3 regions of the Streptomyces sp. NPDC002867 genome follow, and region 2 is predicted to be linked to each of the others. Evidence: riboswitches for the same ligand, from Rfam matches in the RefSeq annotation. Region 2 holds a riboswitch; each other region holds the start of a gene.
The links. A riboswitch is a leader RNA that binds a small molecule or an ion and turns the genes downstream of it on or off. The one in region 2 is predicted to bind cobalamin.
Positions count from the first base shown of each region.

Region 1: it holds a riboswitch for cobalamin, as region 2 does, so the genes downstream of both, ACWD0A_RS13050 (FecCD family ABC transporter permease) here and cobN (cobaltochelatase subunit CobN) in region 2, are expected to answer to the same signal.
Region 3: it holds a riboswitch for cobalamin, as region 2 does, so the genes downstream of both, ACWD0A_RS26370 (ribonucleoside-diphosphate reductase subunit alpha) here and cobN (cobaltochelatase subunit CobN) in region 2, are expected to answer to the same signal.

Region 1 is NZ_JBSFUR010000010.1:142,565-152,536, forward strand. Features, by position in the region: gene ACWD0A_RS13000 (hemerythrin domain-containing protein) at 1-65, shown strand, start outside; partial or broken gene ACWD0A_RS13005 (M20/M25/M40 family metallo-hydrolase) at 101-850, opposite strand; gene ACWD0A_RS13010 (MarR family winged helix-turn-helix transcriptional regulator) at 1,100-1,564, shown strand; gene ACWD0A_RS13015 (hypothetical protein) at 1,710-1,880, shown strand; gene ACWD0A_RS13020 (gas vesicle protein K) at 1,831-2,244, opposite strand; gene ACWD0A_RS13025 (gas vesicle protein) at 2,234-2,473, opposite strand; gene ACWD0A_RS13030 (GvpL/GvpF family gas vesicle protein) at 2,470-3,285, opposite strand; partial or broken gene ACWD0A_RS13035 (SRPBCC family protein) at 3,326-3,952, shown strand; gene ACWD0A_RS13040 (ABC transporter substrate-binding protein) at 4,099-5,103, opposite strand; gene ACWD0A_RS13045 (ABC transporter ATP-binding protein) at 5,155-5,982, opposite strand; gene ACWD0A_RS13050 (FecCD family ABC transporter permease) at 5,982-7,073, opposite strand; cobalamin riboswitch at 7,174-7,300, opposite strand; gene ACWD0A_RS13055 (hypothetical protein) at 7,325-7,465, opposite strand; gene ACWD0A_RS13060 (hypothetical protein) at 7,577-7,948, shown strand; gene ACWD0A_RS13065 (hypothetical protein) at 7,998-8,336, opposite strand; gene ACWD0A_RS13070 (oxygenase MpaB family protein) at 8,618-9,511, shown strand; partial or broken gene ACWD0A_RS13075 (aldehyde dehydrogenase family protein) at 9,603-9,972, shown strand, end outside.
Region 2 is NZ_JBSFUR010000017.1:58,769-68,740, reverse strand. Features, by position in the region: gene ACWD0A_RS18365 (fibronectin type III domain-containing protein) at 1-897, opposite strand, end outside; gene cobJ (precorrin-3B C(17)-methyltransferase) at 1,150-2,580, opposite strand; gene ACWD0A_RS18355 (precorrin-8X methylmutase) at 2,649-3,275, opposite strand; gene cobG (precorrin-3B synthase) at 3,287-4,702, opposite strand; cobalamin riboswitch at 4,782-4,915, shown strand; gene cobN (cobaltochelatase subunit CobN) at 4,961-8,596, shown strand; partial or broken gene ACWD0A_RS18340 (VOC family protein) at 8,593-8,940, shown strand; gene ACWD0A_RS18335 (SAM-dependent methyltransferase) at 9,100-9,900, shown strand.
Region 3 is NZ_JBSFUR010000035.1:54,445-64,416, reverse strand. Features, by position in the region: gene ACWD0A_RS26380 (D-Ala-D-Ala carboxypeptidase family metallohydrolase) at 1-209, shown strand, start outside; gene ACWD0A_RS26375 (ribonucleotide-diphosphate reductase subunit beta) at 272-1,285, opposite strand; gene ACWD0A_RS26370 (ribonucleoside-diphosphate reductase subunit alpha) at 1,285-3,678, opposite strand; cobalamin riboswitch at 3,819-3,950, opposite strand; gene ACWD0A_RS26365 (GNAT family N-acetyltransferase) at 3,995-4,495, opposite strand; gene mctP (monocarboxylate uptake permease MctP) at 4,580-6,214, opposite strand; gene ACWD0A_RS26355 (DUF3311 domain-containing protein) at 6,211-6,492, opposite strand; gene ACWD0A_RS26350 (GntR family transcriptional regulator) at 6,700-7,467, opposite strand; gene ACWD0A_RS26345 (sugar ABC transporter substrate-binding protein) at 7,770-9,071, shown strand; gene ACWD0A_RS26340 (carbohydrate ABC transporter permease) at 9,192-9,972, shown strand, end outside.

The DNA of each region.
Region 1 (9,972 bases), on a different contig from region 2:
CGCCTGGCGCCAGCATGGTCGACCACCTGCGCGAGCTGCTCACCGGCCGCGGCCACCCCAGCTGATCCGGAGGTCGCGGATCACGGCCTCGTGCGATCGCTCACAGGTCGCGCGGGCTCTCGTTCTCCTCTGTGTTCCGCAGCGCGTGCACCAGTCCGGCGACGAGGTTCGCCCGCTCGGCCATGGCCTCGATCACCAGGTACTCGTGGTCGGCGTGGGCGCCGCCTCCGACTGCTCCGAGGCCGTCGAGAGTCGGCACGCCCAGCGCGGCCGTGAAGTTTCCGTCGCTTCCGCCGCCGACGGCCGTGCCCTCGATGCCGGGAAGCAGCCTCTTCGCCACCGCGAAGAGCTCGGCCGACGCCGACTCGGGCATCGGTGGCCGGCCGACAGCTCCCCGCACCGTGATCTCGGCCCCGTCGAGATGGGGAGTCAGTGCCGCGAACGCGGATTCGATGCGTTCCTTCTCGTCGGCCAACTCGACCCGGACGTCGACGACGACGGTCGCCTGTGCGGGAACGACGTTGTCCAGGGTTCCCGCGGACGCGACGGTCGGGGTGACCGTCGTGCCGATGCCGGGTCGGGAGAGCGCCGCGATGTCCAGTACCTGGTGCGATGCCTCGATCAGGGCGTTGACCCCGGCCGTGGGCTCAAGGCCCGCGTGCGACGCCCGGCCCGTGACGGAGACCTCGAACGTGCCGCACCCCTTGCGGCCGGTCTTCAGGGCGACGCCGCCGTCAGCGGCGCCTTCGAGCACGAGGACGGTGCCGCAGGCGAGGGCTCGTTCTTCGACGAGCGCACGAGAGGAGCGTGAACCGACCTCTTCGTCGGCCGTCACCAGGATCTCGACGCCACCTTCAGCCGCGCGTACCCCGGGGCGGCGCAGGGAGGGTCGCTTCCGCGGGTTCGAGCACCTCGGGTCCGCCGAACCGCGTCGCGGTGATCCTCCGGTACGGGATCTCGTTCATCTCTCCACCTTCCGTGTCGTGTAACAAAGTTATACGACATATAATCACCTGACCGAGCTCCTCCGGGCACGATCAGCAGATGAATGCCGTGTAACTTTTTGCTCCCGTCCACCGACACCGGGAGCCTCGCACCAATGGAGCCGGCCGAAGAACTGCGCTTCCTCATCCTGGCCGCACAGCGCGAGGGCAATCTCCAACTCGCCCACGGGCTCCGGCCGCTCGGGGTCACCCCCGCCCAGGCGGAAGTCCTGCGTCTGCTCGCCGAGCGGCAGCCGCTCAGCCTGTCGGGTCTCGGTGCGCTGCTGGTGTGCGAGAGCGGAAGCAACCCGAGCCGCTTGCTCGACCGGCTCGTCACGGCGGGGCTCGTGCGCCGCGAGGAAGGCAGCAGCGACCGCCGCCAGGTCCAGCTCACGCTCACTCCGGCCGGCCACGAGACGGCCCGGGCCGTCGCCGCGGTCGAGTCGGACCTGCACGCACGCATCGCCTCGGCCGCGGAGGGCCACGACGTGGATGCCGTACTCGGCTTCCTGCGCGCCCTGGTCGCGGGCCAGAAGTCCGGGGACGCGGTGGCCCGCCGCACGGGGCGGCCGGTGGCTTAGGGCGTCACAGCTCGCGGAGCCGGGCAGGGCATCCTTCACAACGTGCGCGCATCATCACACGATCCTCACAGCGCACCGTGCTCGACCCGCTCCAGCGGGGCTACCCGGAAGGCAGGACGCTTTCTTCGCCTCCGGGGAGGCCGCCGTGATAGCCGTCGCTCTGCTCCTGCCCCTGCTGCTGCTGGGTCTGCTCCTCGTGCTCGATCGCTACGAGGACTACATGATCGCCACCACCCGCACGCCGCGCCACGCGGACCGCACCGGCGTCAGTCGGATGGCGGGAGCAGCGGCCCGAGCGGCCCGAGATCCAGGTTGAGATCGTCCATGGTCAGCCCGTACTGGGCGCACAGACCTGTCATGCGGTCGTGCAGGATCATGAGGGTGGCCCCGAGCCTCTCCTCCTGTTCTTCGCTGAGGTCCCCTTGGTCCACCCGGTGCAGCGCCTGGCGCTCCATGAGCTGACGCAGCAGCTCGACCAGGGTGAGGACCAGTCTGACCAGGTCTCGTTCCACGGTGTCGGGGTCGGCGGTGATCCGGCGTGACGGGGTCCGCACCGGTGGTTCCTCTCCGGCCGGCGGCAGGTCGCGCGGTGTCGCGGGGAGCAGGTGGAAGGCGCGGGCCGCGGCGTCCGCCACCTCGTCGAGGCGATTCCTGGCGGGGTCCCGGTCCTCAGACGTCATGGCTGTCCCGCGAAGCGGCGGGTATCGCCCAGGGAGACGGGTTCTCGGGGCCGATGGACACGATCAGGGCACGCAGCGAGACGCGTACGAGATCGACGTCGGCGACGGACAGGACCACGTCACCGGTGATGACTGCCCCGCCGCTGAGCAGCCGGTCGAGCAGGTCGATGAGCGCGACCTGCCGCCCGTGCAGAGGTTCCGGCTCTGGGAGGTCCCGGGGCTCGGTCATGGGACCGCACCGCCCGTGGAGTCGTCGGAACCGGCGGCGGGCGTGGCGAACGAGTACGGCGCCCACGGTCCCGTCACCTCGACACGCACGCCCGTGAGCCCGTCGGCAGCCTGCGTCACCTCGGCACGGAACGCCTGCGCACGGTCCGCGTGCACCAGGTAGGCGTCGTTGAGGACGTTCTCGTCCACGGAAGGGGCCAGGGCACCCTGTTGGACGCGGTGGCGTGCGCGGCCGGCAGCGTACCGGCGCCCTGCCGCTTCGACCCGTTCGGCCGCCACCTCGGCGGCCCGGTAGACGTCGTCCCGGACGCTCTGCTGCGCCCTGCGCTGACGCAGATACGCGCGCCCGGGACCGAGGTCCGCCGCCTCGCCGGGCACGGGGGCAAAGGGGGCCGCGGCAGGGTCGGCATAGATCTTGACGCCCCACTCGAGGTGCCCGGCCAGCCGTTCCAGCCGCTCGTCGAAAACGCCGGCCCCGCCGTCCAGGGCCCTGCGCGCGCTGTCGTCGTCGAGGTACACGGTCGCCAGGCGCATGGGCAGGACCGTGGTGCGAGCGGCCAGTGCGTCGATGACGGCGTGGTGGGCGCGGGCAACCGCCTCCAGCCAGTCCAGGTCCTCCAGGTGCCGTTTCAGGGCCGCCTCGTGGAAGTCGTCCGCGGGTACGGGGCTGACGGCGAGCAGGAGCCGGTCGTCGCGGGTGGAGCCCATCAGGTGCACCGATGCGCCGGCGACACCGGTCAGTCCGCCCGCGACATCCGCCAGTCCGTCGGCGTCCCGCGCCACGGCGTAGGCGTAGAGCACCTGGTCACTCATCGCGTCCGCTCCTCCGACGACGCCCCTCGCGGGGGTCTCCTTGATGAACATCGTCGAAGCGCTGGACGTCGGCGTCCCGATCCGCACCGCGTACGACCACTGGACCCAGTACGAGCAGTTCAGCAGCTTCACCAAGGGTGTACGGAGTGTGTCCCAGGGCGACGAGACGACGAGCGACTGGAAGGTCAAGGTGGGCCCGTCGACCCGCGGCTGGAAGGCCACCGTCCAGGAGCAGGTGCCGGACGAGCGGATCATGTGGACCTCCGAGGGCGCCAAGGGCACGACCCGGGGGTGCGTGACGTTCCACGAACTCGCGCCGAGCCTGACGCGCATCGTCCTCGTCGTCGAGTACTACCCCTCCGGGTTCTTCGAGAAGACCGGCAACCTCTGGCGCGCCCAAGGACGGCGCCTGCGCCTGGACTTCAAGAACTTCCAGCGGTACGTCACCTTCACCGACGAGGAGCCCGAGGGCTGGCGCGGAGAAATCCGCGACGGCGAGGTGGTCCGGACCCACGAGGAGGCCGTGGAGGAAGAGGAGGAAGCGGCCGCGTACGAGGACGAGGAAGACGAGAACGGGTACGAGGAGGAAGCCGAGGAAGGCAAGGACGAGGAGGGATACGAGGACGAGGAATACGAGGGCGAGGAGGAGGAAGAAGAAGAAGAGTGAGAGCTGCGCAGCGTGCTGCACGGGTTCGGCGAGGAGACCCCCACGGCCCGCTTCGCCCCAGCCCGGACCGGTGCTGCGTACGGCTCGACCCGGCCGCCTGACGACGACGGGGCAGGACCGGACCGGCCGGGGGCACACGTCCGGTCTCAGCGAGGCGTCACCGACCGCAGGTAGGCGCCGAGTGCCGCGACGGCCGCCGGATTACGGGGGCTTTCCACCAGGTCGACGTAGTCCAGCACAAAGATGCGCCGGTGCTTGACCGCCGACACCTGGGCGAGCGGCGGGTAGGAGAGCAGGAAGTTCTTCTTCTGCTCCGCGGTGGTGTCGCCGTAGTCGTTGACGACGATGACGTCGGGGTCGCGCTGGACGACGGTTTCCCAACCCACCGTCGTCCACGAGTCCTTCAGGTCCTTCATGATGTGGTCGCCGCCGGCCTTGGTGATGATGTCGTCCGGCGCGGCGAAGCGGCCGGAGGTGAAGGGCTTGTCCTCGCCGCTGTCGTAGAGGAAGACCGTCGGCCGGTCCGCCCCCTTGGGCGCCTTCGCCCCGGTGGCGCCGATCTGCCGGCGGAAGTCCGCGATGAGCTTTCGCGCCCGCTCCTCCACGCCGAAGAGCTTCCCGAGGTTGCTGAGATCGGTGTAGAGCGCCTCCAGCGGCGGCATGATGCCCCGCGCCTTGTCGCGGCCGTTACGGCAGGACTCGGTGAGGACGTACGAGCTGATGCCGACCTTGCGCAACGCGTCCGGTGTCAGGCCGTTGTCCTCGCCGAAGCCGTAGTTCCAGCCCGCGAAGACCAGGTCGGCACGGGCGTCCAGGACGACCTCCTTGGTGATCCGGTCCTTGGAGAGCCACGTCACCTTGTCGTAGCCGGTTTTCCAGGGAACGCCGGTCAGGTCGCCCTTGTCGTCCGGCATGACGAAGCCGGCCATCCGGTCCTCCAGGCCGAGGGCGAGCATGATCTCGGTGATGCCCACGTCGTTGGTGACCACCCGTTCGGGGACCTTGTCGTACGTCACCTGGCGACCGCAGTTGGTCAGCGTGACCGGGCCGTTGCCCTTCGCCTGGGGCGTCGGTGCGACATGCGCGCCGCACGCCGTCAGGCTCAGGGTGAGCGCGGTGGCGAGGGCCGCGCGTCGCAGGGCGTGGATCATGGTGCTCCTCATCGGCAGGGGTACGGGGAAGCCGAGGACGTTCGTCCCGGCTCAGGAAGCGGGCAGGTCGTCGGGACGGGCGATGCGGTCGAACAGCAGTTGCACGGCGCCCGTCACCGGATGCCGTACGCGGTGTGCGCGCACCCCGAAGACGTCGGCCAGCAGCTCGGGAGCCAGGACGTCGTCCGGCGGGCCGGAGGCGACGATGCGGCCGTGCGCGATCACGTACAGCACGTCGCAGTGGCCCGCCGCCAGGTTCAGATCGTGCAGGGCGGTCAGTACGGTCGGTCCGCCCCCGGACTCGGTCCAGGGGGATCCGCAGGCCCGCACCAGCGACAGGACGTCCAACTGCTGGGCGATGTCGAGGTGGTTGGTCGGCTCGTCGAGCACGAGCACACGGGGCTGCTGGGCCAGCGCGCGGGCGATCAGGACGCGCTGCCTCTCACCGCCGGACAGGGACAGGAAGGACCGTTCCGCGAGATGAGCCGCGCCGACCCTGGTGAGCGCGTCGCGGCAGATCCGGGCGTCGTCCGGGGATGTGCGAGCGCCCGGGACCGGGCCGCGCCGGTGCGGCAGGCGCCCCATCTCCACCACCTGGGCCACCGTGAAATCGAACTCGGCCGACGAGTCCTGCGGCAGCGCGGCGAGCCGGCGGGCACCGGCGCGCGCGTCCATGGCGTGCAGGTCCTCGCCGTCCAGGCGCACGGTGCCGGCGGTGGGACGCAGCGCCCGGTACACGCAGCGCAGCAGCGTCGACTTGCCGCTGCCGTTCGGCCCGACGAGGCCGACGACCTGGCCGGGAGCGGCGTGCAGGGTGATGTCCCGGACGAGGCGGGCGCCCGCGACGTCGACCGACAGGTCCTCGATGTCGACACGCATCAGCGGCCCCCGAACGCGTAGCCGCGGCGGCGCATCAGCAACAGGAAGCAGGGCACGCCCACGACGGCCGTGACGACGCCCACCGGCACCTCCGCCGGGGCGAGCACCGTCCGGGAGACGACGTCCACCCACACCAGCAGCACCGCTCCCGCGAGGGGCGTCACGGCGAGCACCTGCCGGTGGCCGGCGCCCACCACCATCCGTACGAGGTGCGGCACCATCAGGCCGACGAATCCGATCGCCCCGCTCACCGCCACCACGGTCCCCGTGACGGCGGCCGTCACGACGAACAGTTCCCTGCGCAGCCGCCGGGCGTCCACGCCCAGTGCGGCGGCCGTCTCGTCCCCCATGGCAAGGGCGTTGAGCCGCCCCGCCGACAGGGCGAGATGGACCGTCCCGGCGAGCACGGTGGCGGCCGCGACCGGCACCGAGCCCCAAGTCGCCCCGCCGAGGCTGCCGAGCAGCCACATCATCGCCGACCGGGCGGCTTCGCCACGGTCGGCGCTGAACACCATGAGGGTGGTGACGGCCGAGAAGCCGTAGCTCATCGCCGTACCGGTCAGCACCAGCCGCAGCGGCGTCAGGCCGTGCGCACTGCGCGCCGCCGCGTACACCAGGACCATGGCCGCCAGCGCCGAGCCGAAGGCGGAGACCGGCAGCGCCCACATGCCCAGGACGGAGAACGCCCCCAGGAGGATCACCGCGTTGGCCCCGACTGCCGCCCCGGAGGAGATGCCGAGCACGAACGGGTCGGCGAGCGCGTTGCGGACCATGGCCTGTACGGCCACACCGACGGTGGCCAGGCCTGCGCCCACGACCGCCGCCAGGACGGTTCGGGGCAACCGGATGTGCCACACGATGGCGTAGGCGGACTGTTCGTCGGCCCGTATGGTGCCGCCGGTCAGACCGGCCCGCAGCAGGTGCAGCACCTGGCCCCACGTCAGGTCCGAGGCTCCGAGGCCGACCGCGCACACGAGGGAGAGGAGAAGCAGGGCGGCGAGTGCGCCGGCGAGCGGCGGAGCCGGTATGCGCCTGGGGACAGGCGGAGCCGGCGCGGCGGTGGCCGCGGACGGGGACAAGCTGACGGACACGCGTGCGGTCCTTCGCCTCGGGCCGCGTCCGTACGCATCAAGGGGTGGCCCTCATGACGAGGACGTGCGCCATCCCTCTCGCAGTCCGCGGCGAGCAGTCGGGAACTCCAGCCGTCCCACGGGTGATCGGGCTTGCGCGGCCGACCCTGACGGGCGATCGCGCTTACCGTTGCGGGTCAGCGCCGGATTCCCACCGGACTTCCCCCACGGGACGCAGTGCGCAGCGTAGCAAGCACGGTGGACCTCCCCGTTCAGCGCGTGGAGCCTCCACGGGCCGCGGCGAGGTCGTCGAGGTTCTGCGCCACCGCTGTGGCGACCGCTGTGGCTCCGACGCCGCCGAGGAACTCGTCCTTCAGCCCGCGACCCGCCGGGGGATTCCCGGCGAAGGCCATGCGGATGGGCGGCCGCTTCGCCGGTTCCGACGGCGCCGTTCGCAAGACCGGTGGAGGAACGGCTCCGGAAAGGCGGCACATGTCCGCGCCCGCCCCGTAGAATCGGCGCTCATGTCGAACCCTGATGACCTGCTCGTCGACATCGCCGCCATGGTGGAGTCCGAGCACTCCAATCAGATGTCCCTCACCGTCGTGATCCCCGGCGCCGTCATCACCGGACGGCTGGCTCCGGAGGCCGTCTGGCGGGAGCGAGTGGCCGAAGTGCTGAAGGACTCGAACCAACTGGGCGCCTTCTCCCCCGTGTTCACGAGGCCCGGAGGCTGGCGCGACCGGCACGGTGAAGCCCCCTCGTACCTGCACTTCCATGTCGCGAGAATTCTCCAGGGCAGTGTGGGGATTCCCGAGACCGGCGGCATGTACCGCATCGCCATCAAGGACGTGAGCGCCTGGACAGTGGGGGACTTCAGCTACTCCGACCGCTGAGCGGACGGCCTTCGTGGCGGCGGGCCGGGGACTCGGCGGACGGTCCGGCTCACGCCACGTGGTCGCTGTATCCGCAGACCCAGGCGAGTGCGTCGTGCACGCCCCGGACGTAGTCGCGCTTCCCGGCCTGCAGGGTGGGATCGTCCAGCTGGACCACTGCCGCGTCCACCTCGGCGGTCAGCAGCCGCAGGCCGGGAATACCGTCGGCGCCCGCACCGGTGACGGGTGAACGCTCCGCATGTCCCATCGCCCACTCGTAGGCCGCTGCCGCGCCGGAGGAGAACTCGGGCGCCGTTCTGCGTGCCGCCAGGCCCTTGAACACGAAGGCGACGTCCTCGTGCACCCTGACACCGATTCGCTGCTCGCCCTGCCGCTCGTTCGTGGTCACGTCGACCGACTTCCCTTCACCGGCAGCTCCTGACGTCCGCCGTCCAGGTCCTTCTCTGACCCGGCCCTGAGAGGTGAGTGGCCAGGTTCCCATATGTCCCTCCTGTTCCTCGGATGCGTTTTCGGTCGGTACCACGGACGGGTTCCCCCTCACCCCGCGCCTACGCGCACGACGACGCCCCCGCGTCCGAATCGCGCCGGCAGGTGCCCGGTGCGGGCCCCGGCGGCCCGGCACGCCACGCGTTGGTGACACCCCCGCCCGCCCGGGTCGATACTTGGGCCATGAACGGGTCCGCGCCTGTCGTCGGGGACCTGCGCAAGCGGGTCGGAGCCGGGATCTTCCGCCGCGTCGCAGGGCCGGCCGGTCCTGCCAACAGGGAGCGCATCCACCACACACCGGGACCACGGTGGTTCGGGCCCGAGCGGCCCATCCGTACCGTGCAAGGTGACGCGTCCATGTTCATCGGCGGGCTGCGCGCCCTCCTCCTGCAGTCCCTGCACCCCCTCGCGATGGCGGCCGTGGCCGCGCATTCCGGATACCGCGGCGACCCGTGGGGCCGTCTGCAGCGCACGAGCACCTTCCTCGCCGTGACCACGTTCGGCACCGCGGACGACGCGCAGGCGGCCGTGGACCGCGTCCGCGCGGTACACGAGCGCACACGGGGCACGACGGCCGACGGCCGGCCGTACCACGCGGCCGACCCGCACCTTCTGGGCTGGGTCCACGTGGCCGAGGTCGACAGCTTCCTCGGGGCCCACCAGCGCTTCGGCGCCCACCCCCTCGACGGCGCGGGCTGCGACGCGTACATCGCCGACATGGCACGCGTGGCATCTGCCCTCGGCGTACTCGATCCACCGCGCGACCGGCGTGAACTGGCAGACCGGATCGACGCCTACCGCCCCGAACTGTGCGGCACCACGGAAGCCCGCGAGGCGGCACGGTTCATCCTGCTCCATCCGCCCCTGCCGCTCGTGGCCAAGGGCCCCTACGCCCTGCTGGCCGCGAACGCGGTCACCGCGCTGCCCCCGTGGGCCCGCAGCTCCCTGGGCCTGCCGAACCCGGGCCCCGCCACGGAGACCGTCGTCCGTCTCACCGGCCACGCCCTCACCCGGGCCATCCGCTGGGCCCTGGCTCCCTCCCGCACCGCACCGACCGCGCGACGACCGCCTCGGTGAGGACGCGGAAACGGCCGTGCGGTCAGTTCCGGGGGATGCGCCCCTTGCAGTGCATCGCGGTGCGCAGCAGAGCGCTGTCGGCGCCGAAGCCGGGCTCGCGCGGCTGACCGCGGTGTACCAGAAGCTGCCCATCGGCGACCCGTTCGACGAGGGCACCCTCGTCGGACCACTCGTCTCCGGCACGGCGCCCGACGCCATGCAGGACGCCCTTGCCCGGGTGCAGGCACAGGGCAGGAAGATCCTCGTGGGCGGCAACCGGCGCCTGGCCGACGCCGCGCCCCGGGCCGCTTACGCCGAGCCGGCCATCGTCCGCGTCGACGAGCAGACCGACGTCGTCCGGGAAGAGACCTTCGCCCCCATTCTTTACGTGCTGACCTACGACACGATCGAGGAGGCCATCGCCCTGCGCAACGACGTACCGCAGGGCCTGTCGTCGAGCATCTTCACCCGTGACCAGCAGG
Region 2 (9,972 bases):
GGTGTACTTCGTCGCGCCGGTGACCGGCTGCCACGCCAGCGCCGTCCCGCCCTGCCCGTCCGTCGCCGTCAGCCCGCCCGGTGCCGCCGGCGCGGTCCGGTCGACACTGGTGACGGTCACGTCCGCGCTGCCCGAGGACTCGCGGCCCGCCTTGTCGACGGCGCGGACCTCGTAGAGGAACGATTCGCCGGTGGCAGGCGGGTAGTTGACGAAGGAGGTGCCGGTGACGAGGGCCGTGCCGCTGACCTTCGCCCAGGACGTGGAGCTCAGCCGGCGGTAGACGCGGTAACCGGCGAGGTCCATCTCCTTGTTCGCCGACCAGCGGAGCGTGGCCTTGTTGACGGTCCGGTCGTACGCGACCGAGGTACCGGTGGGCGCGAGCGGCCGGACCGTGTCGACGGTGGCCGACGTGCGGGGCGCGTAGGTGAACTTGACGTTCGCGGCGCCCGTCCAGGCCACGTAGTCCACGCGAATCGTGTGGCGTCCGGCAGGGACGGTGACGTTGACGGTCTTGCTCTGCGTGGTGGAGACGTTCCGCCACAGGTCGATCTTGCGCACCCCGTCGAGGTACACGCGGACGCCGTCCTGCGTCGCGGCGGAGAACGTGAACGGCCCGCCGGAGCCGAAGTCGCGGGTGACGGACCATCGGACGGAGAAGTTGTCCCTCGGCAGGGTCACGCCGGCCGGGTCTCCGGTGCCGTAGTTCTCGTTGACGGTGGCGTCGCAGCTGGTGAGCTTGGGCGTGCCGCTGAACGAGGTGTTGGCGAAGAACTGCGCCTTCCAGACCGGAGCGGTGCAGGTGACAGCCGCGGAGGCCGGGGTGGCGGTGAGGAGACCGCCCGCTGCGGCGAGGGTGGCCGTCGTGGCCAGCGCGCTCAGCCGGGTACGAGTGTTCACAGAGTTTGGGGCCCTTTCCGGACCACGCGGCGCAAAGCCGGGGCTGTTCAACACGAGATGAAGGAGCGATGCGCGGGGGGAGGGGGGCGGTGCGGGTGGGGCCGGTGTTCCGCCGGAGGAGGACTGTACAGCCCTGTTCCGCTCCGTACGAGGGCACGGCCGGTCCGGGCGTCGAACCGGCACGCGGGAGCCGGTGCCGTCGCGGGAAGGCCGTCCGCGTCGCTCACCCGGACGCGGACGGCCTCGGCGCGTTCACCCGTAGCGGCGCGGCGTCCAGGCGATCGTGCGGCCGTCGCCACGCTCGACCGCCTGGGTCCGGGACGAGCCGATCAGCAGCAGCGTGCGCATGTCGACCTCGGAGGGCTCCAGCGTCTTCAGGGTCACCACCCGCACCGACTGTTCCGGGCCGCCCACGTCCCGCGCCACGACCACCGGGGTCTCGGGCGAACGGAGTTCGAGCAGCAGGTCACGGGCGGCCGCGACCTGATGGGTACGGGAGCGGGAGCCCGGGTTGTAGATCGCCAGGACCAGGTCCGCCGAGACCGCCGCGCGCAGGCGCTCCGCGATGACCTCCCAGGGCTTGAGCCGGTCGGACAGGGAGATCGTGGCGTAGTCGTGGCCGAGCGGGGCGCCCGCAGCGGCCGCCGCCGCGTTCGCGGCGGTCACGCCCGGCAGCACCCGTACGGGCACGTCCCGGTACTCCTCCTGGGAGGCGACCTCCAGCACCGCCGTGGCCATGGCGAAGACTCCCGGGTCGCCGCCCGAGACGACGGCGACCCGCCGTCCGCGCCGCGCCAGGTCCAGGGCGAACTCGGCGCGTTCGGACTCCACCTTGTTGTCGGAGCCGTGCCGGATCTGGCCGGGGCGGTGCGGGACGCGGTCCAGGTACGTGGTGTAGCCGACGAGTTCGTCGGCGTCGGCGAGCGCGCGGCGCGTCTCGGGCGTCAGCCACAACGGGCCGGCGGGCCCCGTGCCGACGACCACGACCTCGCCGCTCTCCGGCTCCGGCCGGGGGTTGGCGATACGGCTCGGCACGACGGCGACGGAGAAGTACGGCACCGACGCCGGGTCGATGCCGGCCAGTCGCCCGGTCCGTTCGCCGTTCATCGTGGCCCGCTCCACGTACCGGGCCTCGTCCAGCCGGCCCGAGGTCTCCATCGCGCGGCGCACGGCGGGGAAGGTACGGCCGAGCTTCATCACGACGGCCGAGTCGGTCGCGGCGAGACGGGCGGTCAGCTCCTCTTCCGGCAGCGTGCCGGGGATGACCGTGAGGACCTCCTCCGCCTCGCACAGCGGGGTCCCGAGCCGGGCCGCGGCGGCACTGATGGAGGTGACGCCGGGGACGACCTCGGTCGGGTAGCGGTGCGCGAGCCGCTTGTGCATGTGCTGGTAGGAGCCGTAGAAGAACGGGTCGCCCTCGGCGAGGACGGCCACCGTCCGCCCGGCGTCGAGGTGCTCGGCGAGCCGGGCCGCCGCCTCCTCGTAGAAGTCGTCGAGCGCGCCGCGGTACCCGCCGGGATGGTCGGTCGTCTCGACCGTGATCGGGTACATCAGGCGCTCCTCGATGTGGTCGGGGCGCAGATGCGGGGCGGCGATGGAGCGGGCGATGGAACGGCCGTGGCGCGCGCAGTGATACGCGATCACGTCCGCCTCGGCGATGATGCGCGCGGCGCGCAGGGTCATCAGCTCCGGGTCGCCGGGGCCGAGCCCGACGCCGTAGAGGCGCCCCGTCGTCTTCTGGTCGTCGCTCACTACTCCGCCTCGCTCGCGATCGCGTTGACGGCGGCGGCGGCCATGGCGCTGCCGCCGCGGCGGCCGCGCACCACGAGGTGCTCGAGGCCCAGCGGGTGGGCGGCCAGGGCGTCCTTGGACTCGGCGGCGCCGATGAAGCCGACGGGAACGCCTATGACGGCGGCGGGGCGGGGCGCCCCCTGCTCGATCATCTCCAGGAGCCGGAACAGCGCGGTGGGGGCGTTGCCGACGGCGACGACGGAGCCCTCCAGCCGGTCGCGCCACAGTTCGAGGGCGGCGGCGCTGCGCGTGGTGCCCATCTCGGCGGCGAGCGCGGGCACGGACGGGTCGGAGAGCGTGCAGATCACCTCGTTGTCGGCGGGCAGCCGCTTGCGCGTGACGCCGCTCGCCACCATCTGCGCGTCGCACAGGATCGGCGCGCCGGCGCGCAGGGCGGCGCGGGCGTGCAGGACGACGTCCGGGGAGTGGGCGAGGTCGCGGACGAGGTCGACCATCCCGCAGGCGTGAATCATGCGGACCGCGACCTGGGAGACCTCGGCCGGCAGCCCGGCGAGGTCCGCCTCCGCGCGGATCGTGGCAAAGGACTGGCGGTAGATCTCCGCGCCGTCCTTCTCGTAGTCGAACACTGTGCTCTCGCTCACTTCGTCGGTCGTTCGGTGGGGTCGGTGGGGTTGGTGCGCGCCGCCGCGAGGGCGTCGGCGAGCTCGGTCAGGGGGACGGTGTGCCGCGGTACTCCGGGTGCGGTCAGGTCGTAGCGGCCGTCGCCGGTCGCGACGACGTCCACCCAGGCGCCCTGAGGGTGCCCGCAACGGCGTTCGCAGCCGGACCAGTACACAGGCAGCCCGCCCGCGCCGGCGGCGATGCGCGCGGTGGCGTCGGCCCGTACGTCGGCGAGGGACTTGGCGCAGCCGGGCCGTCCGGTGCAGGCGCCGACGCCGGTCCAGGGGGAGTCGGGTCCGGTGACGAGGCCCGCGTCGGCGAGGCCGGGCAGGAGTGCGCCGGGAACGCCGGGAAGGACGACGCCGCGCCAGGGCGTGACGCGCAACTCGCCGGTGCCGTACGTCTCGGCGGTCCGGGCGAGCAGCCGCCACTGCGCGACACGCATCCGTCCGAGGGCGACGCCGACGTGGAGTGAGGCGGCCCCTTGCGCGCCGTGGACGACGCCGGGCACGGGGGTGGCGGGCTCGCCGCCCCGTCCGGGCCGGGCGGCCGCGTCGGCGTCCCCGCCGCGCGCGGCCGGGCCGGCGTCCGGTCCCGGCCCGGACCGGGACAACACGGACGCACCGGGCGACGCGTCAGCACCCGCACCCGCACCCGCACCCGCCGCGATACCCGCATCGCCCAGCCGGCGCGCGAGTTCCTGGCGGGACACCGCGTACTCCGGAGGGAGTTCCCGCACCCGCCACGCCCTCGTGCCGCCGGCGTCCGCCGCGTCCAGGAACGCCTCGGCCGCGAACAGCAGCGCACGCGCGCCGTCCTGCCTGCCGACCGTCAGCGTCTGCTCGCCGAGCAGGACCCGCACCCGCGTCCCGCCCGGCTCTGCGAGCAACATCACATCCGCGCCGAGCCCCGCCATGTCCCCGCGGCCGTCGTCCAGCGCGAACAGGAACCGGCCCGACAGCGCCGTGGCCCGCTCGCTCGCGCACAGCAGCCCGTCCAGTTCGCGTACGAGCGGCTGCACGTCGAGGTGTCCGCGGCCGTCCAGCCCGGACAGCGGCGAGGCGACGACGTTGCGCACGCGCTCGTGGGCGGGCGCGGGCAGCAGACCCGCCGCGTCCAGCAGTGCCGCCAACTCCCCTCCGCAGCCCCCGTCGAGGCCCCTCAGCTGAAGGTTGCCGCGGGATGTGATGTCGAGCGCGCCGTCGCCGAGCCGCTCGGCCGCGTCGGCCAGCGCGTACGCCTGCCGGGCGCTCAGCACCCCCGCGGGCACGCGGACGCGCGCCAGCGCACCGTCGTCCGCGGTGTGCAGTCGCAGCGCGCCGGGGCAGGCATCACCGCGGTCCCGTACGGGAGTTTCGTCCCGGTCCGGGCGGTTCGAGGGGGCCGAGGGCATGGCGGCGAGCATACCGACCATCACACAGGCCACCTGCTGCCGGAGACGTGACGGCCCTTACTATGCTGAACGGCGGGCCACACGGTCCGTCACCGCCGAAGACGGCGTCAGGGGAGGAAGCCCGGTGAGATCCCGGCGCGGTCCCGCCACTGTGAGCCCGGCAGCAGCGCAGCACGCGCACGCGACCGGGTGAGCCAGGAACTCCCGCCGTTTTCCACCGCCCGGGGCGCGGAAACCCCGAGGAAGGCCAGACGTCGCATGCCGCTCTCTTCCGAGGGACTGCCCTCGCAGCCCCGCATCCTGCTTCTGTCGACGTCCGACACCGACCTGCTCAGCGCCCGCGCGGCAGCCGGACCGGTCGCGTACCGCTTCGCGAACCCCTCCCGCCTCCCGGTCGAGGACCTCCCCGGCCTCCTGGAGGGCACCGACCTCGTCGTCGTACGCCTCCTCGGCGGGCTGCGCGCCTGGCAGGAGGGCATCGACCTGCTCCTCGCCCAGGACCGCCCGGTCGTCGTCCTCACCGGCGAACAGGCCCCCGACGCCCAGCTGATGGAGACCTCCACGGTCCCGATCGGCATCGCGGCCGAGGCCCACGCGTACCTCGCGCACGGCGGCCCGGCCAACCTGGAGCAGCTCGCCCGCTTCCTGTCCGACACCGTGCTGCTCACCGGCCACGGCTTCGAGCCCCCGGCGGCCGCGCCCACCTGGGGCCGCCTGGCGCGCACCCCGCGCCGGGAGGCCGACGGTCCCCTGATCGCCGTGCTCTACTACCGCGCCCACCACATGAGCGGCAACACCGCCTTCGTGGACGCCCTGTGCGGTGCGATCGAGGACGCCGGCGGCCGGGCCCTGCCCCTGTACGTGGCGTCTCTGCGCGCCCCCGAGCCGGAGCTGCTGGAGCAACTGCGCAGCGCCGACGCCCTGGTGACCACGGTGCTCGCGGCGGGCGGCACGCGCCCGGCCGAGGCGTCGGCGGGCGGCGACGACGAGTCGTGGGACGCGGGCGCGCTCGCGGCCCTGGACGTGCCGATCCTCCAGGCGCTGTGCCTGACGGGCCCGCGCTCGGCGTGGGAGGACAGCGACGAGGGTCTGTCCCCGCTGGACGCGGCCAGCCAGGTGGCGGTGCCGGAGTTCGACGGCCGGCTGATCACGGTCCCGTTCTCGTTCAAGGAGATCGACGAGGACGGCCTCCCGGCGTACGTCGCCGACCCCGAGCGCGCCGCCCGCGTCGCCGGGACGGCCGTACGCCACGCCCGGCTGCGCCACATCCCGAACGCGCGCAAGCGCATCGCGCTGGTCCTGTCCGCGTACCCGACCAAGCACTCCCGCATCGGCAACGCGGTCGGCCTGGACACCCCGGCCTCCGCCGTCGCCCTCCTCAGGCGCCTGCGCGCCGAGGGCTACGACTTCGGGCCCGAGGCGGACATCCCGGGCCTCGTCTCCGGCGACGGCGACGAGCTGATCCACGCGCTGATCGAGGCCGGCGGCCACGACCAGGACTGGCTGACCGAGGAGCAGCTCGCCCGCAACCCGGTCCGCATCCCGGCGGCCGACTACAAGCGCTGGTACGCCGAGCTCCCGGCCGAACTGCGCGAGGCCGTGGAGGAGCACTGGGGCCCGGCGCCCGGCGAGATGTTCCTGGACCGGTCCCGCAACCCCGAGGGCGACATCGTGCTGGCGGCCCTGCGCCGCGGCAACCTGCTGATCCTCATCCAGCCGCCGCGCGGTTTCGGCGAGAACCCGATCGCGATCTACCACGACCCCGATCTGCCGCCCTCGCACCACTACCTGGCCGCCTACCGCTGGATCGCCGCGTCGGCCGACGACGGCGGTTTCGGCGCGGACGCGATGATCCACCTGGGCAAGCACGGCAACCTGGAGTGGCTGCCGGGCAAGAACGCGGGCCTGTCCGCGGCCTGCGGCCCGGACGCGGCGCTCGGCGACCTCCCGCTCGTCTACCCGTTCCTCGTCAACGACCCGGGCGAGGGCACCCAGGCCAAGCGCCGGGCGCACGCCACGCTGGTCGACCACCTGGTGCCGCCGATGGCACGGGCGGAGTCGTACGGCGACATCGCACGCCTCGAACAACTGCTGGACGAGTACGCCCAGATCTCCTCCATGGACCCGTCCAAGCTGCCCGCGATCCGCGCGCAGATCTGGACGCTGATCCAGGCGGCGAAGCTGGATCACGACCTCGGGCTGGACGACCGCCCGGACGACGACGGCTTCGACGACTTCCTGCTGCACGTCGACGGCTGGCTGTGCGAGGTGAAGGACGCGCAGATCCGCGACGGTCTGCACGTCCTGGGCGGCGCGCCGACCGGCCCGGAGCGGGTCAACCTGGTCCTGTCGATCCTGCGCGCCCGTCAGATCTGGGGCGGTACGACGTCGCTGCCGGGCCTGCGGGAGGCGCTGGGCCTCGACGAGTCCGCGGCGACCCGGACGACGGCCGACGAGGCGGAGGCCACGGCCCGCGCGCTGGTCGAGGCGATGGAGGCGGCGGACTGGGACCCGGACGCGGTGCCCGCCTCCCACGGCGAGCAGGTCGCGGCGATCCTGCGCTTCGCGGCGCTCGAAGTGGTCCCGCGCCTGTCCCGTACGACGGACGAGATCACCCACGCGGTCCACGCGCTGAACGGCGGCTTCGTCCCGGCGGGCCCGTCCGGCTCGCCGCTGCGCGGCCTGGTCAACGTCCTGCCGACGGGCCGCAACTTCTACAGCGTCGACCCGAAGGCCGTCCCCTCGCGCCTCGCCTGGGAGACGGGCCAGGCGCTCGCCGACTCCCTCCTGGAGCGCTACCGCGCGGACAACGGCGAATGGCCCACGTCCGTCGGCCTGTCCCTGTGGGGAACGAGCGCGATGCGCACGGCGGGCGACGACATCGCCGAAGCACTCGCCCTGCTGGGCATCCGCCCGGTGTGGGACGACGCGTCGCGCCGCGTGACGGGCCTGGAGCCCGTCCCGCTCGCGGAGCTGGGCCGTCCGCGCGTGGACGTCACCCTGCGCATCTCGGGCTTCTTCCGGGACGCGTTCCCGCACACGATCGGCCTGCTGGACGACGCGGTGCGCCTGGCGGCGTCCCTGGACGAGCCGGCCACCGAGAACCACGTCCGCGCCCACACCCAGGCCGACCTGGCCGAACACGGCGACGAACGCCGCGCCACGACCCGTATCTTCGGCTCCCGCCCCGGCACGTACGGCGCGGGCATCCTCCAGCTGATCGACTCCCGCGACTGGCGCACGGACGCGGACCTGGCCGAGGTCTACACGGTGTGGGGCGGCTACGCGTACGGCCGCGGTCTGGAGGGCCGCCCGGCGCGCGCCGAGATGGAGACGGCGTACAAGCGGATCGCGGTCGCGGCGAAGAACACGGACACGCGCGAGCACGACATCGCGGACTCCGACGACTACTTCCAGTACCACGGCGGCATGGTGGCCACGGTCCGCGCCCTGCGCGGCACGGCCCCCGAGGCGTACATCGGCGACTCCACCCGCCCGGAGACGGTCCGCACCCGCACCCTGGTCGAGGAGACGTCCCGCGTCTTCCGCGCCCGCGTGGTCAACCCCCGCTGGATCGAGGCGATGCGCCGCCACGGCTACAAGGGCGCCTTCGAACTGGCGGCGACCGTCGACTACCTCTTCGGCTACGACGCGACGACGGGCGTGGTCGCGGACTGGATGTACGACAAGCTGACCCAGACGTACGTCCTGGACCCGGTGAACCGCGCCTTCCTCCAGGAGGCCAACCCCTGGGCCCTGCACGGCATCGCGGAACGCCTCCTGGAGGCGGAGTCCCGTGGCATGTGGGAGAAGCCGGACCCGGCGGTGCTGGAGGGTCTGCGGCAGGTGTTCCTCGAGACGGAGGGCGACCTGGAGGACGGGGCGGACGAGTAGGGCCGGTCCGGGAGGTGCCCCCAGAGTGGCTCGCCCAGTTCGACCTGCCGGACGACGACTCGGAGGACGACGGCGCCTGGCTCTGCGCCCCGGACGGCGTCGGCCCGCGGCTGTCCATCCTCAAGGTCCCCGAGCCCAAGACGGCGAGGAACCGGCTCCACATGGACGTCCGCGTCCCGGGGCACGGCACGCCCGAGCAGAGGTGGGAGCGGATCCGGGCGGAGTCAAAGCGGCTGGTCGCGGCGGGCGGCAGCGTCCTGGAGGTCTTCGACGGGCATCACGTCCTGATGGCGGACCCGGAAGGCGACGAATTCTGTGTCGGGGCGGGGCCGGCGACGGTCTGAGAAGCACCTCTTCCCTCCCTCGGGTGCCCAAATCCCTTACGCTGGCGACCGGTTGCATCAGTCCGGGGCCCGGCGTACCCCCGGACTTGCTGGTCAGTGCCCCCGTACCGCCCCACGGACCGCTTCCCAGGAGGGTTTCTCGTGTCGGAACACCACCCCATGTCTGACGCTGCCGCGGAGATACGCGCCCGGATCGACACGAGCAGGCCGCACTCCGCCCGCTTCTGGAACTACTTCGTCGGCGGCAAGGACAACTACGAGGTCGACCGCCAGACCGGCGACCACATCAAGCAGATCTTCCCCGGCCTGGTCGACGTGGCGCGCACGAGCCGGCACTTCCTCGGGCGGGCGGTGACGCACCTGGCGGGCGAGCAGGGCATCCGGCAGTTCCTGGACATCGGCACCGGCCTGCCGACCGCCGACAACACCCACGAGGTGGCGCAGCGGGTGGCGCCGGACTCGCGCATCGTCTACGTCGACAACGACCCGATGGTGCTCGCCCACGCCCGCGCCCTCCTCACGAGCACGCCCGAGGGCCGCACGGCGTACCTGGACGCCAACCTGTACGCGCCGGACGACATCCTGAAGGCGGCGGAGTCCACGCTCGACTTCTCCGAGCCCGTCGCGCTGATGATCCTCAACACACTGGGCCATGTCGCCGACTACGCCGAGGCGCGCGACCTGGTCGCGCGGCTCATGGCGGGTCTGCCGTCCGGCAGTCACCTGGTGATCAGCGACAGCACCGCGACGAGCGACGGCATGATCGCGGCGTCGAACGCGTACAACCAGAGCGGCGCGATCCCCTACTACGTGCGCAGCGTGGAGGAGATCACCGGCTTCTTCGACGGCCTGGAGCTGGCGTCCCCGGGCGTCGTCCAGGTCACGCAGTGGCGCCCGTCCGACACCGAGGACGATGCGCCGGCGGTGGACGCGTACTGCGGGGTGGGCCGCAAGCCGTAACCCCGGCGCACACGCCCCGCCGCCGCACCGGCCGGCGCGGCGGCGGCCCAACTCACGTGCTGGTAGGGCCAG
Region 3 (9,972 bases), on a different contig from region 2:
CGGTCGGCGGCGCGTCGAGCAGCCGCCACCTCTACGGCGACGCCGCGGACCTGGGCGCGGGACCGCACTCCCTGTGCAAGCTGGCCCAGCAGGCCCGTTACCACGGCTTCAACGGCATCCTCGGCCCCGGCTACCCGGGCCACAACGACCACACGCACGTCGACCACCGCAGCAGCCGCTACTGGTCGGCTCCCAGCTGCGGCATCTGACCACGGAAGCGGCCCGCACCTCCCCCGTGCGAGGTGCGGGCCGCGGCCTGTTTCCGTGCGGATCAGAAGTCGTCGTCGAAGGAGACCGATCCCTCCACCGCGACCTGGTACGCCGACGGACGCCGCTCGAAGAAGTTCGTCAGCTCCTGGACGCCCTGCAACTCCATGAAGGAGAACGGGTTCTGGGAGCCGTACACCGGGGCGAAGCCCAGTCGTGTCAGGCGCTGGTCGGCGACGCACTGCAGGTACTCGCGCATCGACTCGGTGTTCATGCCCGGCAGCCCGTCGCCGCACAGGTCACGGCCGAACTGGAGCTCCGCCTCGACGGCCTCGTGCAGCATGTCCGTGACCTGCTGCCGCAGCTCGTCGTCGAACAGCTCCGGCTCCTCCTTGCGGACGGTGTCCACGACCTCGAAGGCGAAGTTCATGTGCATCGTCTCGTCGCGGAACACCCAGTTGGTGCCCGTCGCCAGTCCGTGCAGCAGTCCGCGCGAGCGGAACCAGTAGACGTAGGCGAAGGCGCCGTAGAAGAACAGCCCCTCGATGCAGGCGGCGAAGCAGATCAGGTTGAGCAGGAAACGGCGGCGGTCGGCCCGCGTCTCCAGGCGGTCGATCTTCTCGACCGAGTCCATCCACGTGAAGCAGAACTGCGCCTTCTCGCGGATGGAGGGGATGTTCTCGACGGCGGCGAACGCGGCGGCGCGGTCGTCCGGGTCGGGCAGGTAGGTGTCGAGCAGCGTCAGATAGAACTGGACGTGCACGGCCTCCTCGAAGAGCTGACGGCTCAGGTACAGCCGCGCCTCGGGGGAGTTGATGTGCTTGTAGAGCGTCAGCACCAGGTTGTTCGCCACGATCGAGTCGCCCGTCGCGAAGAACGCGACCAGCCGGCCGATCATGTGCTGCTCGCCCGGCGTCAGCTTGGCGAGGTCGGCGACGTCGGAGTGGAGGTCGACCTCCTCCACCGTCCAGGTGTTCTTGATGGCGTCCCGGTAGCGCTCGTAGAAGTCCGGGTAGCGCATGGGACGCAGGGTCAGTTCGAAGCCCGGGTCGAGCAGGTTCTTGTTCTCCACGGTCATTACTGGCAGGCCTCGCAGGACTCGGGGTTTTCGAGGGAACAGGCGACGGCGTCGGGGCCGGCGGCCGCCTGGACCGGGGGCACCTCCGCCGAAGGCTGGGGGAGGATCGTCGCCTGCGCGGCGCGGGCGATCCTCGTCGCCGGGCGCGAGCGCAGGTAGTACGTCGTCTTCAGGCCCTGCTTCCAGGCGTACGCGTACATCGACGACAGCTTGCCGATGGTCGGCGTCTCCAGGAACAGGTTCAGCGACTGGGACTGGTCGAGGAACGGCGTACGGGCCGCCGCCATGTCGATCAGGCCGCGCTGCGGGATCTCCCAGGCCGTCCGGTACAGCTCGCGCACCTCGGCCGGGATCCAGGTGAAGTCCTGCACCGAGCCGCTGGACTCGCGCAGCGCCTCGCGGGTCTGCGCGTCCCACACGCCGAGCTTCTTCAGCTCGTCCACCAGGTAGGAGTTGACCTGGAGGAACTCGCCGGACAGGGTCTCGCGCTTGAAGAGGTTGGAGACCTGCGGCTCGATGCACTCGTAGACGCCCGCGATCGAGGCGATCGTCGCCGTCGGCGCGATGGCGAGGAGCAGCGAGTTGCGCATGCCGACGGCGGCGATCCGCTCGCGCAGGGCGGCCCAGCGCTCGGGCCAGTTCAGCTCCACGCCGTAGTGGTCCGGGTGCAGAACGCCGCGCGCCGTGCGCGTCTTGTCCCATGCCGGCAGCGGGCCGCTGCGCTCGGCGAGGCCGGCGGACGCCTCGTACGCGGCGAGCATGATGCGCTCGGCGATGCGGGTGGACAGCGCGCGTGCCTCGGGTGAGTCGAAGGGCAGCCGCAGCTTGAAGAAGACGTCCTGGAGGCCCATCGCGCCCAGGCCCACGGGCCGCCACTTGGCGTTGGAGCGCCCGGCCTGCTCGGTCGGGTAGAAGTTGATGTCGACGACCCGGTCGAGGAAGGTGACCGCGGTGCGGACGGTGGCGTCCAGCCGCTCCCAGTCGAGGTACCCGCCGTCGGCTCCCTGCTCGACGAAGGCCCCCAGGTTCACCGAGCCGAGGTTGCAGACGGCCGTCTCGCCGTCGTCGGTGACCTCCAGGATCTCGGTGCACAGGTTGGAGGAGTGGACCGTGTGGCCGGGCTCGGCGGTCTGGTTGGCGGTGCGGTTGGAGGCGTCCTTGAAGGTCATCCAGCCGTTGCCGGTCTGCGCGAGCGTGCGCATCATGCGGCCGTACAGGTCGCGCGCCGGGATGGTCTTGCGGGCCAGGCCCTTGGCCTCGGCGGCGCGGTACGCGGCGTCGAACTCCTCGCCCCACAGGTCGACGAGCTCGGGCACGTCGGCCGGCGAGAACAGCGACCAGTCGGAGCCCGCCTCGACGCGCCGCATGAACTCGTCGGGGATCCAGTGCGCGAGGTTGAGGTTGTGCGTACGCCGGGCGTCCTCGCCGGTGTTGTCGCGCAGCTCCAGGAACTCCTCGACGTCGGCGTGCCAGGTCTCCAGGTAGATCGCGGCGGCGCCCTTGCGCCGGCCGCCCTGGTTCACGGCGGCGACCGAGGCGTCGAGTGTCTTCAGGAACGGGACGATGCCGTTGGAGTGCCCGTTGGTGCCGCGGATCAGCGAACCGCGGGCACGGACGCGCGAGTACGAGAGCCCGATGCCGCCCGCGTGCTTGGACAGGCGCGCGACCTGGTGGTAGCGGTCGTAGATCGAGTCGAGCTCGTCGAGCGGCGAGTCCAGCAGGTAGCAGGACGACATCTGGGGGTGGCGGGTGCCGGAGTTGAAGAGCGTGGGGGAGGAGGGGAGGTAGTCGAGCCGGCTCATCAGGCCGTACAGGTCGGCGACCTCGTCCACCGAGCGGACGCTGTCGTCCTCGGCGAGGCCGCAGGCGACGCGCAGCATGAAGTGCTGCGGCGTCTCCACGACCTGACGGCTGATGGGGTGACGCAGCAGGTAGCGGCTGTAGAGCGTGCGCAGGCCGAAGTAGCCGAAGCGGTCGTCGGCGGCCGGGTCGACGAGCGCGTCGAGCCGGGCCGCGTGCAGCGCCACGAACGCGGCGGTGCGGTCCGCGATCAGGCCCTCGCGATGCCCGACCGCGACGGAGGCCGAGAACGACACGGCGCCCTGGCCGGCGGCCTCGTCCGCGATCGTGCGGGTCAGCAGCCGGGCGGCGAGACGGGAGTAGGCCGGGTCCTCGGAGATCAGACCGGCGGCGGCATCGGTGGCGAGGGAGCGCAGTTCGGCCTCGTCCGATCCGGCGTGCCGCCCGCGCAGCGCGGCGGCGGCGACCCTGCCGGGGTCGGTGTCGGGCAGATCGGCCGTCAGATCCGTGAGGGTCCGCAGCAGGCCGGCCCCGGGACCGGCCGTGGTCTGCTCCGCGGTGCCTGAAGCCGGATCGGCTGGCGCGATGGTCATGTGATGCTCTCCCTCGCTCGGCTCTGGGCCGGCGGGGGAGGCGGGGACCATGCCGGCGCGGGCCCGCGGACGGGCAGCACGAGGCACGGCGTCCACCGGCCCTACCGCGAGGCCCGGACGTCTCGGCACCCGGTTCGGTCGAGCCGGATGCACCGTCGGCAGGTCCTCGGACTTGTCGGGTACGCACAGCGCACCGGATCACACCGTTGCGGGACAGTTCCGGATTCGCACCGGATTCCCCTGCGGCGACAGCCAGATGAGCATACATGTGGGGGCGGGGTGCTGCGCATGCCCCCACATGTTGTGTCTCGCGGGCTCAGAGCTCCAGGGCGTACGTCAGCAGGGGAACGTTCTCGACCGGTGCCCAGTCCCGCTCGGGGGTGCGTACGAAGCCCAGCCGGGCGTATATCCGGTGCGCCGCGTGCATCATCGGCTGCGTCGACAGCACCACGCGCACGCACCCGGGCACCGCCCGGGCCCGGTCGACACAGGTCCGCACCAGCGCCTCGCCCACCCCGCGTCCCCGGGCCTCCTCGGCCACCGACAGCGTCCGGAACTCGGCCTCGCCCGGACCCGCGAGGTCGGCGTACGGGCCGCCGGCGGGAACGAAGGCCACCCCGCCGAGCACGGTTCCCCGCCCGTCCACGGCGACGTACACCTCCGTGTGCGCGGCGCGTCCCGCGACGTCCCGCAGCACCTCCAGATACGGGTCCTCCTCGCCGAAGTCGAGCATTCCGCCGCGCAGATACGCCTGCGCGGTCAGCTCCCCCAGCGCCCCGCACTCCCCGGGTTCGATCCGCCTGATCGTGATGTCCATGCCCGGCAGTGTGCATCAGAGCACGACGAAGGGCCGCCGCATTTCCCTGGGGGGAGATGCGACGGCCCTTGCGTACGCGATCCGTCAGTGGCCGCCGGGGGCGCCCGCCGTGGCCGGCGGCAGTTCCACCTCGACGCCCGGGTCGCCCGCGTCCGCCGTGTAGTCGGACGGGCTGGTCTCGTCGACGCCGTCCGGGGCCTTGGCCGCCTTCAGGACGAAGGTGAGCACCACGGTGACGACGAGGTTCAGCACGAACGCGGTGAGGCCGATGTAGCCGATCTCGCCGATGCCGGGGATCTCGGCCGACGAGCCGCCGAAGTGCTTCTGTGTCGGGCTCGCCACGCCGTAGGCGGCCACCGTGCCGTAGATCATGCCGACCGCCCAGCCGGCGATGAGCGCCCAGCGGTGGAACCAGCGGGTGAACAGGCCGCCCACCAGGGCCGGGAACGTCTGCAGGATCCAGATGCCGCCCAGCAGCTGGAAGTTGATCGCCACGGTCTTGTCCATGGTGAGGACGAAGGCCAGGGCGCCGACCTTGACCAGCAGCGAGACCAGCTTGGAGACCTTGGTCTCCTGCGCCGGGGTCGCGTCGGGCTTGAGGAAGTCCTTGTAGATGTTCCGGGTGAACAGGTTGGCCGCGGCGATGGACATGATGGCCGCGGGGACCAGCGCGCCGATGCCGATCGCCGCGAAGGCGACGCCCGCGAACCAGTCCGGGAACATGTTCTCGAACAGCTGCGGGATGGCCAGCTGACCGTTGGTGACCTTCACGCCCGCCGCGATGGCCATGAAGCCGAGCAGGGCCAGCAGGCCCAGCATCAGCGAGTACAGCGGCAGGATCGTGGTGTTGCGGCGGATCACCTCACGGCTGCGCGAGGACAGCGTCGCCGTGATGGAGTGCGGGTACATGAAGAGCGCGAGCGCCGAGCCCAGGGCCAGGGTGGCGTAGCCCCACTGGCCCATCTCGCCGGGTACCAGGGCGCCGACGGGCTTGTCCGTGGCCGGGTTGATCTGCGAGAACTTCTCTCCGGCGGCGGAGAAGATCGCGTCGAAGCCGCCGAGCTTGATCGGGATGTAGATGATCGCCACCGCGATGACGATGTAGATCAGGGTGTCCTTGACGAAGGCGATCAGCGCCGGCGCACGCAGTCCGGAGGAGTACGTGTAGGCCGCGAGCACACCGAAGGCGATCAGCAGCGGCAGGTCCTTGATGAACCAGTTGGTGTTCTCGCCACCGCCGACGCCCATGACGTCGAGCACGGCCTGGATGCCGACCAACTGGAGCGCGATGTACGGCATCGTGGCGAGGAGGCCGGTGAACGCGACCGCCAGGGACAGGCCCTTGGAACCGAAACGTCCGCGGACGAAGTCGGCAGTCGTCACGTACCCGTGCTTGTGCGACACCGACCACAGGCGCGGCAGGAAGGTGAAGATCAGCGGGTAGACGAGGATCGTGTACGGCACGGCGAAGAAGCCGGCCGCGCCCGCCGCGTAGATGGCCGCCGGCACGGCGACGAAGGTGTATGCGGTGTACAGGTCGCCGCCCAGCAGGAACCAGGTCACCCAGGTGCCGAACGATCTGCCGCCCAGGCCCCATTCGTCGAGGCTGTGCTCGTTCTCGGCCTTGCGCCAGCGGGCGGCCAGGAAGCCCATGACCGTCACGGCCAGGAAGAAGAAGATGAAGACGCCGAGTGCGACGCCGTTCACGCCGTCCTTCATCGGGAGGCACCTCCCTTGCGGGCGCGCTGGTCACGCTGCCACAGCTTGTAGGCGATCATCGTCAGCGCCGTCGACACCACGACCCAGAGCATCTGGTACCAGTAGAAGAACGGCATGCCGATGAACGTCGGCTCGACCTTCGCGTAGGAGCCGACCCAGAGCATCGCCACGAAGGGTGCGAAGAGACAGAGGGCGATGATCACGCGCACCGGTGTGACGACCGGTTGTTTCGCTTCGGGCGCTTCAGGCGCGTCCGGTGCCTCGGGCACTGCTGACATGCGGCTCCGTCCCCTCACTGGTCACCTGTTGTAGTGCGCAGGAAATCTAGGCGAGCCGTTCGAGTCCCGTCACCCCCGGTCCGCATATCGGTACGGCAACGACTTCGCGCCACGGCTGCGCAAAACATGACATGGCGTCGCAACACGCTGCGACGCCATGCCGGACACCCTGTCAGGTGGGGGACGTACGGCTCCGGGGCGCGTGTCTCAGTCCTTCGGCCGCTGGAGCCGAGCGACGAACTTGTAGCGGTCCCCGCGGTACACCGAGCGGACCCACTCCACCGGTTCGCCCTGGGCGTCGAGCGAGTGGCGCGAGAGCATCAGCATCGGCAGGCCGACGTCCGTGCCGAGCAGCCCCGCCTCGCGCGGGGTGGCGAGAGACGTCTCGATCGTCTCCTCGGCCTCGGCGAGATGGACGTCGTACACCTCCGCGAGGGCGGTGTAGAGCGAGGTGTACTTGACGAGCGACCGCCGCAGCGCGGGGAAGCGCTTGGCCGAGAGGTGCGTGGTCTCGATGGCCATGGGCTCGCCGCTGGCCAGCCGCAGGCGCTCGATCCGCAGGACCCGCCCGCCCGTCGAGATGTCGAGCAGCTCCGCCAGCGTGTCGTCGGCTGTGACGTATCCGATGTCCAGCAGCTGGGACGTGGGCTCCAGGCCCTGTGCCCGCATGTCCTCGGTGTACGAGGTGAGCTGCAGCGCCTGGGAGACCTTGGGCTTGGCGACGAACGTGCCCTTGCCCTGGATGCGCTCCAGCCGGCCTTCCACGACGAGTTCCTGGAGCGCCTGCCGCACGGTCGTGCGCGAGGTGTCGAACTCGGCGGCGAGCGTGCGCTCCGGCGGCACCGGAGTCCCGGGCGGCAGTGTCTCGGTCATGTCGAGCAAGTGCCGCTTCAGCCGGTAGTACTTGGGCACGCGCGCGGTACGGGCGCCTGCTGCCCCGCTCTCGGCTTCGGTGCCGGCCCCGTCCGTGGTCATGACCCGCCTTCCCGACTGCTGCGCTCCTGCCGTCACCGGCTCCTCCGTCTGTAGCGGCTCACATGGTGGCACGGACCGCTCGCGGGTCGTCGCCCTCCCTCAGGTGTCGGTCCGATAACGGACGCGACTGCCCTTCTTATACACCCTTGACACCCCCAAAGGTCTAGGCCAAGCTCCCGGTACTGGTCTAAACCATTAAAGATCAGATCCCGGCCCCAGGGCAGAATCCGGCGCGCCATTGTCAAGTGCTGCGCGACTCCCGGGTGGTGGGGGGGACTCTTGCATCCCTTGAGGAGGGTGGCGTGAAGCGCAATCTCGTAGCAGCGGTGGGTGTGGCGGCCATGATGGCCTCGGTCGCGGCGTGCGGTTCGGACGGCGGCGGCGAGGCGGCCAAGAATCCGAAGGACCGCAAGGAGACGCTGACCGTCTGGCTGATGGTCGACGCGCAGTCCACGTGGCCCGAGCTGGTGAAGGACGTCAATGACCGGTTCAACGCCAAGTACCCGGGCGTGAAGGTCAACGTCCAGTACCAGCAGTGGGCGGACAAGACCAAGAAGCTCGACGCGGCGCTCTCCGGCGACAAGTTCCCGGACGTCGTCGAGCTCGGCAACACCGAGACCATGACGTACATCCTCAACGGGGCGCTCGGCGAGATCGACCCGAAGAAGTACGAGAACGCGGACACCTGGATCGGCGGCCTCAAGGACACCTGCTCCTACGAGGGCAAGCAGTACTGCGTGCCGTACTACGCCGGTGCGCGCGTGGCCATCTACAACAAGGACATGTTCAAGGCGGGCGCGGGCGTCGAGACCCTGCCCACCACCGAGGCCGAGCTGACGGCCGCCCTGGACAAGGTCCAGGAGAAGTACGGCAAGGACAAGGCGTTCTCGCCGCTCTACCTGCCCGGCCGCTACTGGTACGCCGCCATGTCCTACGTCGCCGCGTACGGGGGCGAGATCGCCACCTACGACGAGGGCACGAAGGAGTGGAAGTCCGCTCTGTCCACGCCCGAGGCGCAGAAGGGCATCAAGCACTTCGTCGACCTGGTCGACAAGTACAACCACGGCGACAAGACCAAGGACGAACAGGACCACGCCAACGTCATGGCCAACGAGAAGGCCGCGCTGCTGTACGGCAACGGCTGGGAGGCCGGCAGCGTCACCGACCCGGCGGGCAACGGCAACGCCAAGCTCAAGGACAAGATCCTCACCGCGGGAATGCCCGGCCCGAACGGCAAGGCGCTCCCCTCCTTCATCGGCGGCTCCGACCTCGCCACCATCTCCAAGTCCAAGGTCCAGGACCTCGGCGAGGAGTGGATCTCGATGTTCACCGGCGCCAAGTCGCAGGAGGTGCTGGCCTCCAAGAACATCCTGCCGAACAACACCAAGCAGCTGGAGCCGCTGAAGGCCAAGCCGGAGACCGCTCCGATCGCCAATGCGGTGCCGGACGCCTGGTTCACCCCGATCGCGCCGGGCTGGGCCGCGATCGAGAAGAAGGAGGTCCTGGAGCTGATGCTGCTGGACATCATCAAGGGCACGCCGGTCGAGGAAGCCACCAAGAAGGCCGACGAGGAGATCGACAAGCTGATCAACGAGCAGTCCTGACTCCGGACTTCTCACCGCGTCGACCAGCGGCGGGGGCGGCGGACCGTGCCTCGGCACGCGCACCGCCCCCGCACTCCGGTACCTCCCGGCCCGTACGTCCGAACGGAAGGCTCAGCACCCATGAGTGCCGCCGACATGAAAGCAGCCGACCCGGTGGTGCCCGTAGCGCGGCACCCCGAGGGGCCCGGCACCCAGCAGCCGAAGGGGCAGGCGCCCAGGCCCCGCAAGGCCGGTGCGCTGCTGCCGTACCTGCTCATCGGCCCGACCATCCTCGCGATCGCCGCGGTCTTCGTGTGGCCGCTGGTCAAGACGGCGGTCATGTCCTTCCAGGACGTCGGCCGCAAGGAGCTGTGGACCGGCGAGCCGGCCCCCTGGGTCGGCTTCCAGCAGTTCACCGACATCTTCCGGGACGGCGCCTTCTGGGACTCGGTCGTCCTCACCGTCGTGTTCATGGCCGCCTGTGTCGTCACCACGCTCGCGGCCGGCCTCGCGATCTCGCTGATGATGCAGCGCATGTCCACCTGGGCGCGGCTGCTGCTGACCGCGGCGCTGATCGCCGCCTGGTCCATCCCGCTGATGGTGGCGGCCTCGATCTTCCGCTGGTTCGCCGACTCGGACTACGGCGTCGCCAACATGGTCCTGTCGAAGTACCTGGGACTGGACTTCCAGGGCCACAACTGGTTCCTCGACCACAAGCAGGGCTTCCTCGTCATCGGCGCCGTGGTGGTCTGGGGCGCGATCCCCTTCGTCGCCATCACGCTGTACGCCGCGCTCACCCAGGTCCCCAGGGAGCTGGAGGAGGCCGCGTCCATCGACGGCGTGGGCGCGTTCGGCAACTTCCGCTACGTGATCTTCCCGGTCATCAAGCCGGTGTTCCAGATGGTGGCCACACTGTCCGTCA